Regions from separate parts of the Nonomuraea sp. NPDC050643 genome, predicted to be linked through region 2. Evidence: riboswitches for the same ligand, from Rfam matches in the RefSeq annotation. Region 2 holds a riboswitch; each other region holds the start of a gene.

Region 1 (4,181 bases), 230 kb from region 2:
AGGGCGGCCTGCCGGTGCGGGCGCGGCAACCGGCGCACGCGCGGCCGCCCCACGATCCCGGGGCGCCGGCCCTGCCGCTGGGCCCGCCCATAACGGGTGATCCAACCGACCTGGCGCTGCTGATGCGGCTGAAGAAGGCGCTCGAGGAGCTGTCGTGAGGTTCCCCTCACTCAGGAGGAGGCCACGGGTGGAGTTACGGCAAGAGGTTCTGGAGGAGATGGCGCTCCTGCGCGAGCGCACCCCGGGCGTGAACGGAAGCGTCGCCTGCACCGTGGACGGCCTGCAGATCGCCTGCGACTTCGGGGAGGACGCGGCGGGAGAGGCCGCGGGAGACTCCGCCGAGCAGGCCGCGGCGCTGTCGGCGGCGCTGCTCGCGATGAGCAGGCGGATGCTGATCATCACCGGCCAGGGAGCGTTCGAGGAGACCCTCATCTCCGGCACCGCCGGTTTCGTGGCCTTCTACGCCGCCGGCCCCACCATCGTCCTCACGGTCCTGGCCGGACCCGGCGCGAACGTCGGGCTGCTGCGGCTGGAGGGCAGGAAGACGGCTGCCGGAGTGGCCGCCGTCGCAGCACGCAAGCACTGAACCGTTCCAGGCAGAAAGGGAGGAAGAAACATGGCAGGCATGGACGTCTCTCTCAAGGAGATGCTGGCGATCGACGGCGCGGTGGGCGCGGCCGTCGTCGATCATGGCAGCGGCATGGCACTGGGCACGCTCGGCGGCTCCAAAGACCTGGATCTCCAGGTCGCCGCGGCCGGTAACACGGAGGTGGTCAAGGCCAAACTCCGCACGATGGACTCGCTGGGTCTCAAGGACAGCATCGAGGACATCCTGATCACGCTGAGCGGGCAATACCACATCATCCGTCCCATCTCGGGGCGCGGTGGCAAGGGGTTGTTCCTCTACCTGGCGCTCGACCGCGGACGCGCGAACCTGGCGATGGCCCGGCACCAGATGCGCGCCATCGAGGAGAAACTGGAGGTCTGACCAGGCCCGCGACGGCCCGTGCCCGCCCGGTCGCGGGCCGTCGCCATGCTCACGCGCCGGTCAGCTTCGTGATCTCCGCGACGATGTCGGGCCAGAGCGCCGCGGGCAGGTCGTGGCCCATCCCCGGATACGTCACCAGCCGGGCCCCCGGAATGGCCGCCGCCGTCGCCTGGCCGCCCGCGAGCGGGACGAGCAGGTCCGCCTCACCGTGCAGCACCAGCGTGGGCACGCGTACGCCGGCCAGCGCCTCCGTACGGTCTCCCGACGCCATGATGGCGGCCAGTTGCCGGGCGGTGCCCGCCGGGTCGAAACAGCGGTCGAAGGCCAGCCCGGCCATCATGACGATCTTCTCCCGGTCCAGCTCGTAGCCCGGCGAGCCGATGACCGACCACGTCCGCACGGCCTGCGCCAGCACGGCCTCGCGGTCGGCCGGGGGCCTGGTCATGAGGACCGTGGCGGCGGCCTCCGCGGGCGGCGCGATCGCCGGGCCCGGCGTGGACATGATGGAGGTCAGCGTCAGCAGCCGCGCCGGGTGCCGGATGGCCAGCGTCTGGGCGATCATCCCGCCCATCGACGCGCCGACCACGTGGGCCGAGCTCCAGCCGAGGGCGTCCATGAGCCCGGCGGTGTCGTCGGCCAGGTCGTCCAGCAGGTACGGCGACGGCGATCCCGTCGAGGGAACACCGTGGTCGTGGAGGTGCGTGGACAGGCCCGTGTCGCGGTTGTCGAACCGTACGACGTGGTGTCCCTGCTCCGCCAGGAGCTCGCAGAGCCGTTCGTCCCAGTGGATGAGCTGTGCGCCGAGCCCCATGATGAGGAGCAGGGGCCGCCCTGTGGGCGAGCCGAAGCTCTCGTAGGCGATTTCGATGCCGTTGACGGCTACGCGGGTGGTCACGGAACTAGAATGGCATTCTAGTCCGGCCTCGTAAAGTCAGCGCTTGACGAGCCTGCGCAGGCGCTCGCCGCCGAGCACCGCGCCGCCGCCCGCCATGGCGAGGGCGCCGGCCATGAGCGCGCCGCCCACCACGCTCGCCTCCTGGGGCTCGCCCTGGGGAGCGGCCGCTTCGGTGACCCCGCCGCCGTCCTGGGCGGGAGCCTCGATGGCGATGCCGCCACCCTGCGGAGCGCTCTCTTCCGCAGGCTTCTCCTCGGCCAGGATCTGCGGGGGCTTGGCCGGGTTGTTGTCCCGCTTGGACCAGGCGCCGGTGGAGAAGGCGACCGGATAGTTCTTCTTGCCCACGCCGTCGCCCCACTTGGTGATGACGTAGTCGACCTTGATGTGGCCCTGGCCGCCGACGCCGTCCACGCCCAGCGTGCTGGAGTTGAAGGAGCCGCCCGTCAGGTCGGCGAAGGTCTTGGCGTCGAGGTCCAGCATGATGCCGCGGTTGGAGGGGACTCCGGGGCCGCGGTCACCGACGAAGAAGGGCATCTTCTTGCCCTTGTAGACCACGTAGCCCTCGGTCAGCAGCGGCCAGCTCGGGCTGGCGGCCAGGCCCTTCTGCATGGGCTTGCCACTGGCGGGCAGGCCCGTGTCCCCGGCGCGGCCGGAGGAGTCGTCCCAGAAGTACGACGCGGTGGTGGAGCCCTTGAGCAGGATCTTCTCGTCAGTGTCGGAGTCGGCGTGGGCGGCCGTCCCGGCGATGGTCAGCGCACCGACGGTGGAGGCGGTAAGCATGGCGAGGGCACGCAGGCCAGAACAAGACATGAAAAGTTAAAGCCCTTCACGGGGGGACAGGGGAATTGCGCTCCGAAAAGGTGGGGGCATAGCAGGGCAGAACGCCCAACAGTGCTATGTGGAGCGCAAGAACAAGCCTTGGGAAGGGGGCCGCTCAGCGGGCGGCGGCCGGCACGGCGTTGTCTGGGGGTACGACGCGGTGGTCCATTAAGTAAAGTGTCCTCTCCATCACGCCTACCGGGTTAGCTGACGGGTTCGGGCGTGGAGATGCCCTACCGGCACGTGGCCGGATTCACCCCAGTGAGGTGGTTCCCCGGTTCCCGAGCTTCGGGATTCGGCGCCAACCGGCTGTCCTTCTTGGGTAAGGACTAGGTCACCGGCTGGTAATGGCGTTCACTCTAACTACCGAATCGGACAAACGCAAACTTTTCGTATCAAAGAGTAGAAGATCTACCTATATAGGTAAAGCAAGAGGGGGCACGGCATGCCGTACCCCCGTGAATTCCAGCCTCAGCCGCCGCTCTTGCGCCTGAATGATCTCTTACTCGCAGCCGGACCGTGCGCCCCGTGGATCTTCGATGGGTCGACGCCCCTGCCACCCGCGCCCGAGTCCGCGTGCTGGTTGCGCTTACGCTCCAGTGCTTCGCGGAACTTGCGCTTCAGCTCGTCCTCGGGAGTTTCGCTGACTTCCGGCTCCGGTGATTCCGCCATGAGGACCTCCATGGTGTTGGGGACAATCACAGCTTCGCATGACCCCGCTTATGACGCGAAACCGGCCTCAGACCCGGCCGAACGCCAGGAGGCGGAACACCGGATCGGGGCCGGAACGCCCCTGCCCGTGCCCCACGAACTCGGCCTCCCCCGCAGCTCGCAGGCCGTGCCCGGCCGCCGCCGCGACGACCAGGGCGGCCCGGTCGGGCGGGTCGGGCCGGCCGCCGGGGCCGTGCGCGGCGCGTTTGTCGACGGTCGTGACGTAGACGCCGCCCGGCCGCAGCACGCGGGCGGCCTCGGCGATCACCGGGCGGGCGTCGTCGAGCAGGTGCAGCAGCCAGATCGTGGTGACCGCGTCGACCGATCCGTCGCGTACCGGCAGCCTGCGGCTGTCGCCGAGCGCCACGCGTATCCGGCCGGCGGCGACGCGCGCCATGCCCGCCGAGGCGTCGACGCCGAGCACCCGCAGGCCCCGGCCGGCCAGCTCGCGGGTTACCAGCCCGGTGCCGCACGCGACGTCGAGCAGCGTGCCGCCGGGGATCAGCGCGCGCACGGCCTCCGCGGCGGCGGTGGCGCGCGCGAGCCCGCCGCGGGTCTCGTCGTAACGTTCGGCCTCGAGGTCGTAGTCGAGCACGGCTGTACCTTACGCGGTGGATCCGTTCCATTCTCCTGGTGTTGTGTTGGAGCGGCTCGGGAAATACAGCGGAACATGATGGTCGAGCCCCCGGTCCGCCGATGAGTCTCCTGGGTCGTGACCTGGCGATGGATCTCGGTGCGGCGAGCACCCGGATCTACGTCAGGCGTAAG
Region 2 (4,181 bases):
CGCGATCCCGGCCGAGGTGGTCGAGCAGATCGCGGCGGAGATCGGCGCCGAGAGCGGCCGCACGGTCGACCTGGAGGACTGACCTCTCCTCGCGGCATCGCGACAAGGGGGCCGTCACCGGAAAGGGTGGCGGCCCCTTCGCGTCTCACCATGCGAGATACTAGGACATCCAACGAGATGCCTCAGGTACTGTTATCGGTAATGCGCCAGGTTCTCGTACTTATTACCTGCCGCGGCGGGGCCTGTTAGGGCAGGTCGACGACTCGCCGCGGTGTGCGGCGTCGCGTCGGCCGTCAAGTCCCTTCGTCCGGTCCGTGACCCGGACCACGAGATCAGGCCCGGTCGGATTCGCGACCGGAGTCCGGCTTCCCACTGAGACACGCCCGCGAAATGAGATGAGTCACATGTACGAGATGTATGCCTGGAACCGTGCCGAAGACCAGCAGGACGAGGCCGCCGAGGCCGTGCAGATCGCGCTGGACCGCCGCGACAACGGCGGCGCCCCGCAGAACTCCGGCCGGTAGCCCTTCAGGGCTCCAGCCGACAGTCCTTCAGAACTCCAGCCGGTAGAAGGCGGCCGACCGCCTCATCCCCGGCAGGGCCTTGACGATCCAGGCCGAGACGCGGTGGGTCTTCGACAGGTCCTCGAACCCGTCGATCTCGAACGCGCTCACCGCCGACACGCACCGCAGCCTCGGATGGATCGCCTCCAGAACGGCCGGGCCGTCGATGCCCCAGTGGACCGCGGCCCCGGCGTTCTGGACGGGCTTGTTGAGCTTCTGCAGCCGCAGGCCGAGCCGGCTCAGGGCGTCGAAGATCAACTGGCCGCCGGGGAAGCGCTCCACGATCGCCCGCAGGAGCTCCGGCCCTCCGGCCGGATCGAGGTAGTAGAGCAGGCCCTCGGCCACGACCAGCACCGGAGCGTCGCGGGGGACCTGCTCCAGCCAGGCCAGCTCGGTGGCCGACGAGCCGATCATGGTGTAACCGGGCCGCTCGGGGAACAGCCGCTCGCGCAGCTCGATGACCTCGGGATAGTCGAGGTCGTACCAGCGGACCGAGGGCGGCGGGTCCATCCGGAAGACGCGCGTGTCGAGACCGCAGCCCGGCTGCAGCACGATGGCCTCCGGATGCCGGGCCAGGAACTCGCCCGCCCACCTGTCCATGAACCGGGCCCTGAGGGCGACGGCCTCGGCGGTGCTGGGGGTGATGCCCGTCTTGGTGAAGTCGTGGTCGATCCGGCCGATCACTTCGTCGGCCATCCGGTCGCCCAGGATCGGGTTGGGGGAGCGCGCGTCGAGCGCCTTGCCGTACAGGGTGGCGAGGAGGGTCGCCTTCTCCTCGGTCAGATGCACCTTCTCGGGTGACATGCCTCCCACGGTACGTCCGTGACTGAGGTTACGGACACCTCTCCTCGCGGACACGGAGAGTACTGATAGCGTCGCGCTGCGTATCCGTTCGCTGAGGAGGTCCCCCATGCACGCTTCCCTGACCGCGATCCGTCGCGTCGCCGCCGTGGCCCTGCCCGCCGTGGCCGCCGCGGCCCTGCTCGCCGCGCCCGCCCACGCGCAGGCGGGAGAGCTGAGTATCACGAAGTACCACCAGGGCGCGGCGCAGCGCTGGTTCCTGACCTGTGACCCGGACGACGGCAGCCACCCCGACCCGGGCGCCGCCTGCGACATGCTCCGCAGGAGCGGCGGTGATCTGGAGCGGCTCAGGTTCCGCCCGGACGTGGCCTGCCCGCGCATCTACGACCCGGTCCACGTCAAGATCCGCGGTGTGTTCTACGGCGAGCCGAAGAACTTCGAGGAGACCTACCCGAACCCGTGCTTCGCGGACAACCTGGCCGCCCCGATCGTGCCCTGATCGCCCGGCGCGACCGGCGAGCGGCCCCGCGCCAGGCGGGGCCGCTCGCGGCTTTCTCGGAGCGGTGTTCTCAGTGCGGTGTTCTCAGTGCGGTGTTCTCGGGGCGGTGCTCTCAGGGTGGTGTTCCCGGAGCGGTGTTCTGAGGGTGGTGTTCTGGGGGTGTGTTCTCATCTGGGGGGTGTGTTCTCAGAGGGTGGCGGTGGGCATGTCCGGAGCCGGGGCCCGGCGTTTCTCCAGCACCTTGGACCAGCGGCGCACACCCGCGGGGTCGGGCCGGACCGCCCCCACGAAGGCGTCCCTGCGCCAGCTCGAAAGCTTCTCCTCCTTGACCACGTCACCGCTGCGCGGCGCGTGCACCATGAACCCGGGCTTGGAGATCATCCCCACGTGTCCCAGGTTGCTGAAGAAGACGAGGTCGCCGGGCTTGAGGTTCTCCCAGCCGATCTTCCGGGAGAACGCCCCGTACTGTTCGCGGGCGGTGCGGGGCAGTTCGATCCCCGCCGACTCGTACGCCCGGAGCATGAGCCCCGAGCAGTCGTATCCCCGGTCGCTGGTGCCGCCCCAGACGTACGGGATGCCGCGTTTGGTCATCGCGTAGTGGAGAGCGGCCTTCCAGGGCGGCGTGGGGACGCGCTTGGCCTGGATGCGCCGGATCTCGGCGCCGGTCAGGGTGGTGACGTCTTTGTCGGGGGTCGCCTGTTTGTCAGGGGCCGCCTGTGCGGCTGGGCTGGCCAGGATGAGCCCGGCGACGCCCGCCGCCAGGCCGATGGCGATGCGAGACAGAACACTGTCCTTCCACGAGGCCGGCCGGGTTAGCTGACGGGCTCGGGCCTGGAAGACGGCCCTACGGCGGTTGCCGATTCGCCCCAGGGGAAAGTGGGTCCCCGGCTCCACGCAAGGGCTGCGTGGATTAGGCCCGATGGACTCTAACGAAACGGTCAAAAGGTCGCAATAGGGACAAAACCGGGCGTCCGAAAAATGAGATGGTGTGTTCGTCAGTCGAGACGAGCCGGTAAGGTACCGCCCATGGAGTCGCGTAACATCCGCCTGGCCGTCATCCCTGGGGATGGCATCGGCACCGAGGTCGTAGCCGAAGGACTCAAGGTCCTGGAAGCGGTCGGCACGAAGATCGAGCCCACGCACTATGACCTGGGCGCCGCCCGCTATCACCGTACCGGGGAGACGCTGCCCGACGCGGTGCTCGAGGAGTTGCGCGGCTTCGACGCGATCCTGCTGGGCGCCGTCGGCGACCCGAGCGTGCCGCCCGGCATCCTGGAGCGCGACCTGCTGCTCCGCCTCCGGTTCGAGTTCGACCACTACGTCAACCTGCGGCCGGTCAAGCTGTTCCCCGGCGTCGAGACCCCGCTGGCCGACACGCCGCCCGAGGACATCGACATGATCGTCGTCCGCGAGGGCACCGAGGGCCTCTACGCGGGCACCGGTGGCGCCATGCGGCGCGGCACGCCGTACGAGATCGCCACCCAGGAGTCGCTCAACACCGCCTACGGCGTCGAGCGCGTGGTGCGTTACGCGTTCGAGAAGGCCAAGTCGCGCCCGCGCAAGAAGCTGACCCTCGTCCACAAGACGAACGTCCTCGCCTACGCCGGCGACCTGTGGCAGCGCACGGTCAACCGCGTGGCCGAGGAATACCCCGAGGTCACGACCGACTACAGCCACATCGACGCGGCCTCGATGTTCTTCGTCAGCCAGCCTGAGCGCTTCGACGTGGTCGTCACCGACAACCTGTTCGGCGACATCATCACCGACCTCGGGGCGGCCATCGCCGGCGGCATCGGCCTGGCGGCCAGCGGCAACATCAACCCCGAGCGGACCACGCCGAGCATGTTCGAGCCGGTCCACGGCAGCGCGCCCGACATCGCGGGCCAGGGCAAGGCCGACCCCACCGCGACCATCCTGTCCGTCGCCATGCTCCTCGACCACCTCGGCCTGCACGCCGAGTCGGCCAAGGTGGAGCAGGCGGTCGCCGACGACCTCGTGGAGCGCCTGACCGGCTGGGCCGGTCGCACCACCCACGAGATCGGCGACGACATCACCGCGCGAGTATCCGGCTAGGGCCGCCTAGCTCCGAACGCGCCTGGCGGTCCGACGAGGACTGCCAGGCGCTTTTTCGCGTCCAAAAGGACCAACCACCCCATCGGCCACTTGCCATCCCATATAGCGAGACAATAGGAAGTACGGGACTGCCTCCCGGGCACGACTGCTCCGCGCAGCAGATCCGCGGACAGTGGGCAGGTTCCGGTAGATTTCGGTAGATCGCAGAGAGAAGGACCGCCGTCATGACCATCGCTCAGAAGCTC
Region 3 (4,181 bases), on a different contig from region 2:
CGCCGGTTGAATGAGTGCCGGTTGAATGGTGTCGCCGGCCAGTGCCGCCGTCAGGCGACGCTGATCGACCGCACCATGAGCCCCCAACGTCCCTCTCCCCGTTGACCAGCGCAAGCAGTCCACGACGAACTAACATTCCCCAACAATTCCGTGTCATAATTTGGTGGAATCTGTTGGAAGGGGCGGACGTGCTCGCACAGCAGCGTCAGCAGACGATCCTCGAACGCGTGCGCAGCAACGGCGGCGTCCGGGTGGCCGATCTCGTACGCGAGCTCGGCGTCTCCGACATGACCATCCGCCGCGACCTCGAGGTGCTGGCCGAGCGCGGCCTGCTGGAGAAGGTGCACGGCGGCGCGACCGCCCTGGGCCCCGGCTCGACCGAGGAGCCCGGCTTCACCGCCAAGTCCGCCCGCCAGCAGCAGGAGAAAGAGGCCATCGCGCGGCGCGCGGCCCAGCTCGTCCGGCCGGGGACGGCCGTGGCCCTGTCCGCCGGCACCACGACGTGGGCGCTGGCCCACCATCTGATCGGCATGCCCGACCTGACCGTGATCACGAACTCGATCCCCGTCGCCGAGGTCTTCCACCGCAACCCGCGCGCCGACCGTACGGTCGTGCTGACCGGGGGCGTGCGCACGCCGTCCGACGCCCTGGTCGGCCCCGTGGCCGTGTCCGCGATCCGCCGGCTGCACGTGGACACGCTCTTCCTCGGCGTGCACGGGATGAGCGTGCGGGCCGGGTTCACCACGCCCAACCTGCTCGAGTCGGAGACCGACAGAGAGCTGGTCACCGCCGCGCACCGGCTGGTCGTCCCCGCCGACCACACCAAGTGGAACACCGTCGGCATCAGCACCATCGCCGAGCTGACCGAGGCCGACGTGGTCATCAGCGACGCGGGGCTGCCCGAGGACGCACGCACTGAGCTGGCCGAACGGGCCGGAGAACTGATCATCGCGGAGGGCTCGCCTTGAAACGCACCATCACCCACCTGGCCGACGGCCGAGAGCTGATCTACTTCGACCGGCGCGACGACGCCGACAGGAGCGCGATCGACCGACGGACGCTCGAGCCCCGGCCGGTGGCGTCCGAGCTGCGTTACGACCCGCTGACGGAGGAGTGGGTCGCGATCGCCGGGCACCGGCAGACGCGGACGTTCCTGCCGACCGGTGGCACCGCCGAGTGCCCGCTGTGCCCGTCGTCGGACGATCGCTCGACGGAGATCCCGGCGTACGACTACGACGTGGTGACGTTCGAAAACCGCTTCCCCTCCTTTTCTGGAAATTTTGGGACTTATCAGGATGTCGGCGGTCTGAGTGAGGTCCGTCCGGCTGTGGGGCGGTGTGAGGTGGTGTGCTTCACCTCTGACCACTCCTCCTCCTTCTCCCGGCTCCCCGACGCCCAGGTGGAGCTGGTCATGGAGGCGTGGGCCGACCGCACGGCCGAGCTGTCCGGGATCGAGGGCGTGGAGCAGGTGTTCTGCTTCGAGAACCGGGGCGAGGAGATCGGCATCACGATCTCCCATCCGCACGGCCAGATCTACGCCTACCCCTACGTCACGCCCAGGACCAAGCTGCAACTCGGCGCGGCCTCCCGGTACAAGGGCCCCGGCAACCTGTTCGCCGACGTGCTGGCCGCCGAGCGGGCGGCCGGGACCCGGGTGGTGGCCACGAACGAGCTGTGGACGGCCTTCGTGCCGGCCGCCGCGCGGTGGCCGTTCGAGGTGCACGTGTATCCGCACCGGCAGATGCCCGATCTGGCGGCGCTCACGGAGGAGGAGCGGGCTGCCTTCGCCCCGCTGTACACCTCGGTGCTGCGGGCGTTCGACGGGCTGTTCGGCGTCGTGATGCCGTACATCTCGGCGTGGCACCAGGCGCCCGTGCGGCAGGACCGGGAGCTGGCGTACCTGCATCTGGAGCTGTTCAGCGTCCGGCGGGCGCCGAACAAGCTGAAGTTCCTGGCGGGCTCGGAGTCCGCGATGGGCGCCTTCGTGAACGACGTGCTGCCGGAGGAGGCCGCCCGCATGCTTCGATCACAAGTAGATCACTAATAGATTTCTACTTAAGGTCGCATGACTCGTGATCTACCACTAATATCCCCATATGCACCGACCGTAACGGTCGTTGCACGCCTAATCCCGGGCGCGTCACCCGGGAGCCGGGGACCCAATCCGCACCTGGGGTGAATCCACTTCGGTGGTAGGGCCGCAGCCTCCCATGCCCGAACCCGTCAGCTAACCCGGTCGGCAGAGGGAGAGGAACACCTACGTGGCGGCTTCGTCCCCCGCGAGTCTTGCCATCTGTCTCATCACCGCCACCGCCTTCGCCGCCCTCCCGGCGACCGCGGCGTCGGCCTCCATAACAGCACCGGCCGCGGTGCAGTCCGCCCCCAAACCCTCGGAATCCCAGCTTCGCGCCCAGCTCAAGCGGCTCAACACCAAGGTCGACAAGCTGATCGAGAAGTACAACCTCAAGCGTGTCGAGCTGGCCAAGGCGCAGGAGGCCGCCAAGGCGGCGAAGGCCAGGCTGGCCACCGCCGAGCAGACGCTGGTGACCGCCGAGCAGCGGGTGGCCGAGATCGCCCGGCTGCGCTACCAGAACGCCGACGCCTCGCTGCCCGGCTTCATGCTTCCCGACAACAGCTCGAGCGCGGCCCTGCTCGAACAGCTCACGGCCGAGCAACAGGCCGTCGTGCAGAGCGTGGCCAAGGCCCGCGACGACAGGAAGAAGGCCAGCGAGGAGGCCGCGGCGCTGGCGGACAAGATCCGCGACGACGCGGCCGAGGTGACGAGGCAGCGCGACGACGCCGAGGACGTCATCAAGGACATCCGCGAGAAGCTGGAGGACCTGGTGCCGTTCGGGTCGGGCCGCAACACCGACGGCTCCTGGGCGCCCGAGCTGCCGAGCGGCACGGACAACATCACCTCCCGTACGCGGCTGATGAAGGCGCAGGTGGAGAAGAACTTCTCGCTGCCGTTCGACGTGGGCTGCTTCCGCTCCGGCTCGAGCGGCGAGCACCCGCTCGGGCGGGCGTGCGACTTCATGATGAGCACGGGCGGGTCGATGCCCAGCGCCGCCAACAACGCGCTCGGCGACCGGATCGCGGAATGGGCGATCAAGAACAAGGGCAAGCTCGGCCTCAAGTACGTGATCTGGAAGCAGCGCATCAACCACGGATCCGGCTGGCGCACGATGTCGGACCGGGGCAGCGTCACCGAGAACCACTACGACCACGTGCACATCTCGATGAACTGAGGCGGACGGCGGAAGGCCCCGCGGAACCGAGGGGTTCCGCGGGGCCTTCCGTCCGTTGTCGGCCGGGCCCGGGGTCAGTTGGTGAGCGTGAGCGGGTTGACCAGGTCGGCGTAGACCAGCAGGCCGGCCATGATCATCATCACGATCGCGATCGCGTACGTCAGCGGCAGCACCTTCGCGATGTCCACGTAAGCGGGCTCGGGCCGCCGCATGACCTTGGCGTAGCCCCGCTTGATGCCCTCCCACAGCCCGCCCGCGATGTGCCCGCCGTCGAGTGGCAGCAGCGGGATCAGGTTGAACATGCCGATGGCCAGGTTGAAGCCGGCCAGCAGGTTGACGAAGATGGCGATCTTCTTCTCGTTGGACAGGTCGGAGGCGAGGATCTCACCGCCCATGCGGCCCGCGCCGACCACGCCCACCGGGCCCTCGGGGTCGCGCTCCTCGCCCGAGAAGGCCGCGTGCCAGACGCCGACCATCTTCTCCGGCAGGTTGACCAGCGAGCCCGCCACCCTGGCCGTCAGCTCGCCCATGTAGCCGACGACCTGGCCGAGGCTCTGCTGCTGCATGACCTCGGTGGGCAGGACACCGAGGAAGCCGACGTTCTTGTCGACCTTCTCGGGGTCCTCGAGGTTGGGGCGGTCTTGGGCGATGAGCGTGACGTTGAGCGTCATCGGCTTGCCGTCGCGCTGGATGCCGAGTTGCACCGGGCCGGGGCCGTGGGAGCGGATCAGGCGGGTGGCGTCGGGCCAGGAGCCGATCGGCTTGGAGTCGAAGGAGACCAGGCGGTCACCCGGCTTCAGGCCCGCCTGGGCGGCGGGCGTGGGCTTGTCGGTGGCCTTGCACTCCGTGCGCTGCTCCGCGAGCGGGATCACGCAGGTGTTGGTGTCGGGCGAGACGATCGGCGCCCAGGTGGGCAGGCCGATGCCGACCAGC
Region 4 (4,181 bases), on a different contig from region 2:
CTGACCGTAGTCCGCCTGGGACTGCGGTTGCTGACCATACTGCTGCTGGCCGTAGTCGGGCTGGGACTGCTGCTGCTGTCCGTAGCCCTGCTGCTGCCCGTACTGGGGCTGCTGGCCGTAACCCTGTTGCTGGCCATAGCCCTGCTGCTGCTGGCCATAGCCCTGCTGTCCGTACTGGGGCTGTTGCCCGTAGGCATCGTCCGCCCGGTAGCCGATCACAGTCGCGTCGGGGTCGGGCTCGCCGGGGTGGCGGCCCGTGTTCTGCTGCCAGGGATTGGCGGGCGCAGAATTCTCGCCGGATTCGTCCTGTGGGTACGGCGGCTGTCCGGTGCTCACCGTGTCACCTCGCTTCGAGTGCGCATGTGGCACGTGTCAGGACACATGCCTGTGCTGCCCAACGTATCGACATAGGTATCAACAATCACCTTTCCAACTGGTCAAGGTCCGCGTCACCCGATGTCAGATGGAGCAGCATGCGGGTGTTGCCCAGGGTGTTCGGCTTGACGTGTTCGAGGTCGAGGAACTCCGCCACACCCTCGTCGTACGAGGCCAGGAGTTCGGCGTACACCTCAGGCGAGACCGGCGTGCCCTGAATCTGGCGAAAGCCGTGCCTGGCGAAGAAGTCGACCTCAAAAGTTAGACAGAATACACGTCGCAGACCCAGATCCTTCGCGTGCTGTATCAGCGCCGAGACGATCCGGTGGCCGACGCCCATGCCACGGCTATCGGGATCCACGGCCACGGTGCGGACCTCCGCGAGATCCTCCCAGAGCACGTGAAGCGCGCCGCAGCCGACGACCTGCCCGCCCCGCTCGGCCACCCAGAACTCCTGTACGTCCTCGTACAGGGTCACGGTGGCCTTCTCCAGGAGCCGCGGGCCCGCGCCCGCATAGGTGTCCACCAGGCGTCTGACCGTGCGCACGTCGGGCGTGCGGGCACGCCGGACCACGACCGCGGTCTCGGGCACTGTCAGTTCGGCCACCTGCTCCATGGCTCTCCAGAGTACAGATGTCATTACGGTTCGGCCCTAACGCCCATGTCTCGGCCCATCCTGTGGCATCTCTTGGTCAGATGGGCGCGCGGCCGACGAGAACCTGCGTTCGGCAGATGCAAGGGCAAAGAGGGACATAAAGTCTGTTCTGCACGGGTGTGCACGAGATCACCTTGTGACCCTTCAGTTGTGAAACCTCTACAGACTCGGCAGTTGTGGTTGAGCACGAACCCGGAGTGCATTAGTGTCCAGCGACGATGTTCCCCGCGTGTCGCGGGGGGAACACGCCCAATCTCCGCAAGGAGAGCCGGGGAACCGCCGACGGCGACCTCCAACGCCGTCAATGGGGTGAATCCGAGATCATTCGGTAGGGCTGCTCCGGCCCGAACCCGTCAGCTAACCCGGTAGGCGTCGATGAGAGGAGCTGGTTGGTGAAGGGCACGCTCGGTCGTGAGGGGAAGTCGGCGGGCGAACACGCCCGCCCTCATGAACGAGTTCGGCGGCCATACCGCTTGGGTGTGGCGAGTCTCACAGTCGCCGCGTTAATGATCGCCGTTCCCGTCGGTTCGGCGTCCGCGGACCCCAAGCCCTCCCTCCAGGACATGGCCAAGCAGGTCGAGAAGCTGCACGTCGACATCGAGACGCTGGCCGAGCAGTACAACGACCAGCGGGAGAAGCTCAAGACCGCCAAGAAGGCGGCCGAGGCTGCGGAGAAGACGCTGTCGACCAGCGAGGCCGACCTCGCGGCCAAGCACGCCAAGGTCGCCATGCTGGCCCAGAACGCCTACATGACCGGCGGCCTGGGCAGGGTGCTGGCCTTCACCTCCGCCGAGGACCCCGACACCTTCCTCGACCGCGCCGCGACCACGTACGTGCTCGAGCAGCAGCAGGGCCAGGAGCTCAGCCAGGTCACCAAGGCCAGGGAGACCGCCGAGCGCGCCAGGTCGGGCGCCAAGTCGCGCATCGCGGAGGTCCAGAAGCTCGTCACCGAGCTCGACACCAAGCGCGACAAGATCACCAAGCTGGTCACCAAGGTCGAGAGCAACCTGTTCAGGCGAGCCCTGGGCGAGGCCGGCCGTCCCGGCACCCGGGCGACGCGCGTCAATCTGCCGATCGCCGGCGGCGGCAAGGCGGCCCAGGCGGCGCGGTGGGCGCTCACGCAGCAGCTCAAGCCGTACGTCTGGGGCGCGGAAGGTCCCAGCTCCTACGACTGCTCCGGTCTGGTCATGGCCGCCTACCAGCAGGTGGGCATCTCACTGCCCCACTACACCGGCAGCCAGTGGACCGCGGGCAGGCACATCGACCGCTCCGAGCTACGGCCGGGCGACCTGGTGTTCTTCTACAGCGACCTGCATCACGTCGGCATCTACCTCGGCGGCGGCATGATGGTGCACGCCCCGCAGACGGGTGACGTCGTACGGATCGCCTCGATCGCCCGGCGGCCGTTCGCCGGCGCGGTGCGCATCGCCGACTGAGAACGCTTTCCCCGTAACCGGACGCCGTTAGATCAACTGGCGGCGGGCAGCCCACGCCACGGCCTCGATCGCCGTGGCAACGCCGATACGGTCGCAGATGCACCGTAATCTTCGGCGTACTGTGCGTCCGCTGATATCCAGACGTCTGCCCACCCGATCGACCGTAACTCCTTTGGCCAGCTCCGCCAGTAACGCCAAATCCGCATGGCTCAGCTCAACGCCTTCAGTGAGCACATCCATCGGGAGCCCTCCCCCCCAACAGCAGAACTTGGGCCTCTCGACCGGGCCAAAGTTGCTCCTCGCAGACCGTAAACGCATCTTGGAAAGGTCGTCAAGCACGATAATCTCCGTGCTTGACGAGGTCTATTGACATGATCCGTTATATATGACGTACTCGCCATATGTCGGGACAGGTCGGCCTCGGATGAGCGATCTCATGGAGCCTTCCGGAACGGCGGATCCATTGTCAAAGAGCCCAGTGGATGTGCTGGGTTTTGATCCGTTCAATCCGGAATTTCTGCGTGATCCTTATGCCGGTTATCGCGAGATGAGCGCGCGTGGCGCGATCTTCCCCACGCGTGCGGGGTTACTCGTCGCCACCACCCACGACCTCTGTACGACGCTCCTGCGCGACCCCCGGTTCGGCCGCGGCTCCAGCCCCCTGAGCAACAGAGAGCCAGGTCAGCCCGTCGAATCGTTCCTCTGGATGGACCCGCCCGACCACACCAGGCTGCGGGGGCTGGTCAGCAGGGCGTTCACCCCGCGCATGCTCGAACGGCTCCGCCCCCGCGTCGAGGCGATCACCGCCGGGCTGATCGACGGGCTGTCGGATGAGGCCGACCTCGTGTCCGGTTTGGCATACCCGCTGCCGGTCATGGTGATCAGCGAGATGCTCGGGGTGCCCCCGGAGGACCATGAACGTTTCCGCGGCTGGAGTGAGACCCTGGCTCGCGGACTTGACCCGATGCTTACAGACGACCTCGTATCGGAAAGCGGCCGGGCCGGAAGGGAGTTTCGCGACTACTTCCGAGGGCTGCTCACATTACGGCGGGAGCGGCCCGGAGAGGACCTCCTGAGCGCCCTGGCGGGCGTCGAGGGGTTGACGGAGGCCGAGTTACTGGCCACCTGTGTGCTGCTGCTCGTGGCCGGCCACGAGACGACCGTCAACCTCATCGGCAACGGGGTGCTGCACCTGGCCGGGCGCGGCCTGCTGCGCCACGCGGCCGATCGGCCCAAACAGGTGGTCGAGGAGGTGCTCAGGTACGACCCGCCGGTCCAGCTCACCTCCAGGGTCGCGCTGGAGGACACGACGCTCGGCGGTGTGCCGGTGCCGAAGGACACCCCGGTGGTCGCCCTGATAGGCGCGGCCAATCGCGACCCCGCCGTGTTCCCCGATCCGGACCGGTTCGACGTGGCGCGGGATCCCGGGCGGCACGTGGCGTTCGGGCTGGGCATCCACTTCTGCCTGGGGGCGACGCTGGCCAGGATGGAGGGCGAGATCGCGCTCTCCGCGCTGGCCAGGGCGGCGCCGGAGCTGGAACTGACCGAGGCGGAGCCGCCGTACAAGGCGAATGTGGTGCTGCGCGGGCTGGCGAGACTGCCGGGCCGGCGGGGGCGGCTCATGCCGTGAGACGCCCCCGCGGCGCTCAGTGGGTGGGCTTGACCAGCGGGAACAGGATGGTCTCGCGGATGTTCCTGCCGGTGAAGGCCATGAT

Evidence for each region. Region 2 has a riboswitch for cyclic di-AMP ahead of AB0I15_RS00905 (C40 family peptidase). Riboswitches for the same ligand answer to the same signal wherever they lie in the genome.
Region 1: it holds a riboswitch for cyclic di-AMP, as region 2 does, so the genes downstream of both, AB0I15_RS01935 (hypothetical protein) here and AB0I15_RS00905 (C40 family peptidase) in region 2, are expected to answer to the same signal.
Region 3: it holds a riboswitch for cyclic di-AMP, as region 2 does, so the genes downstream of both, AB0I15_RS23735 (hypothetical protein) here and AB0I15_RS00905 (C40 family peptidase) in region 2, are expected to answer to the same signal.
Region 4: it holds a riboswitch for cyclic di-AMP, as region 2 does, so the genes downstream of both, AB0I15_RS40805 (NlpC/P60 family protein) here and AB0I15_RS00905 (C40 family peptidase) in region 2, are expected to answer to the same signal.

Annotation. Positions count from the first base shown of each region.
Region 1 is NZ_JBFAIM010000001.1:429,397-433,577, reverse strand. It holds gene AB0I15_RS01955 (hypothetical protein) at 1-158, shown strand, start outside; gene AB0I15_RS01950 (roadblock/LC7 domain-containing protein) at 188-586, shown strand; gene AB0I15_RS01945 (hypothetical protein) at 617-988, shown strand; gene AB0I15_RS01940 (alpha/beta fold hydrolase) at 1,038-1,883, opposite strand; gene AB0I15_RS01935 (hypothetical protein) at 1,920-2,663, opposite strand; cyclic di-AMP (ydaO/yuaA leader) riboswitch at 2,880-3,013, opposite strand; gene AB0I15_RS01930 (DUF5302 domain-containing protein) at 3,174-3,374, opposite strand; gene AB0I15_RS01925 (class I SAM-dependent methyltransferase) at 3,442-4,008, opposite strand; gene AB0I15_RS01920 (rod shape-determining protein) at 4,110-4,181, shown strand, end outside.
Region 2 is NZ_JBFAIM010000001.1:202,856-207,036, forward strand. It holds gene serA (phosphoglycerate dehydrogenase) at 1-82, shown strand, start outside; gene AB0I15_RS00895 (class I SAM-dependent methyltransferase) at 552-1,367, opposite strand; gene AB0I15_RS00900 (SSI family serine proteinase inhibitor) at 1,474-1,863, shown strand; gene AB0I15_RS00905 (C40 family peptidase) at 2,050-2,454, opposite strand; cyclic di-AMP (ydaO/yuaA leader) riboswitch at 2,650-2,790, opposite strand; gene AB0I15_RS00910 (3-isopropylmalate dehydrogenase) at 2,890-3,936, shown strand; gene AB0I15_RS00915 (branched-chain amino acid aminotransferase) at 4,161-4,181, shown strand, end outside.
Region 3 is NZ_JBFAIM010000017.1:17,596-21,776, forward strand. It holds gene AB0I15_RS23725 (DeoR/GlpR family DNA-binding transcription regulator) at 189-968, shown strand; gene galT (galactose-1-phosphate uridylyltransferase) at 965-2,044, shown strand; cyclic di-AMP (ydaO/yuaA leader) riboswitch at 2,113-2,256, shown strand; gene AB0I15_RS23735 (hypothetical protein) at 2,262-3,248, shown strand; gene AB0I15_RS23740 (M50 family metallopeptidase) at 3,323-4,181, opposite strand, start outside.
Region 4 is NZ_JBFAIM010000041.1:109,077-113,257, reverse strand. It holds gene AB0I15_RS40815 (RDD family protein) at 1-336, opposite strand, end outside; gene AB0I15_RS40810 (amino-acid N-acetyltransferase) at 422-991, opposite strand; cyclic di-AMP (ydaO/yuaA leader) riboswitch at 1,267-1,417, shown strand; gene AB0I15_RS40805 (NlpC/P60 family protein) at 1,537-2,466, shown strand; gene AB0I15_RS40800 (LuxR C-terminal-related transcriptional regulator) at 2,494-2,706, opposite strand; gene AB0I15_RS40795 (cytochrome P450) at 3,014-4,096, shown strand; gene lysX (bifunctional lysylphosphatidylglycerol synthetase/lysine--tRNA ligase LysX) at 4,113-4,181, opposite strand, start outside.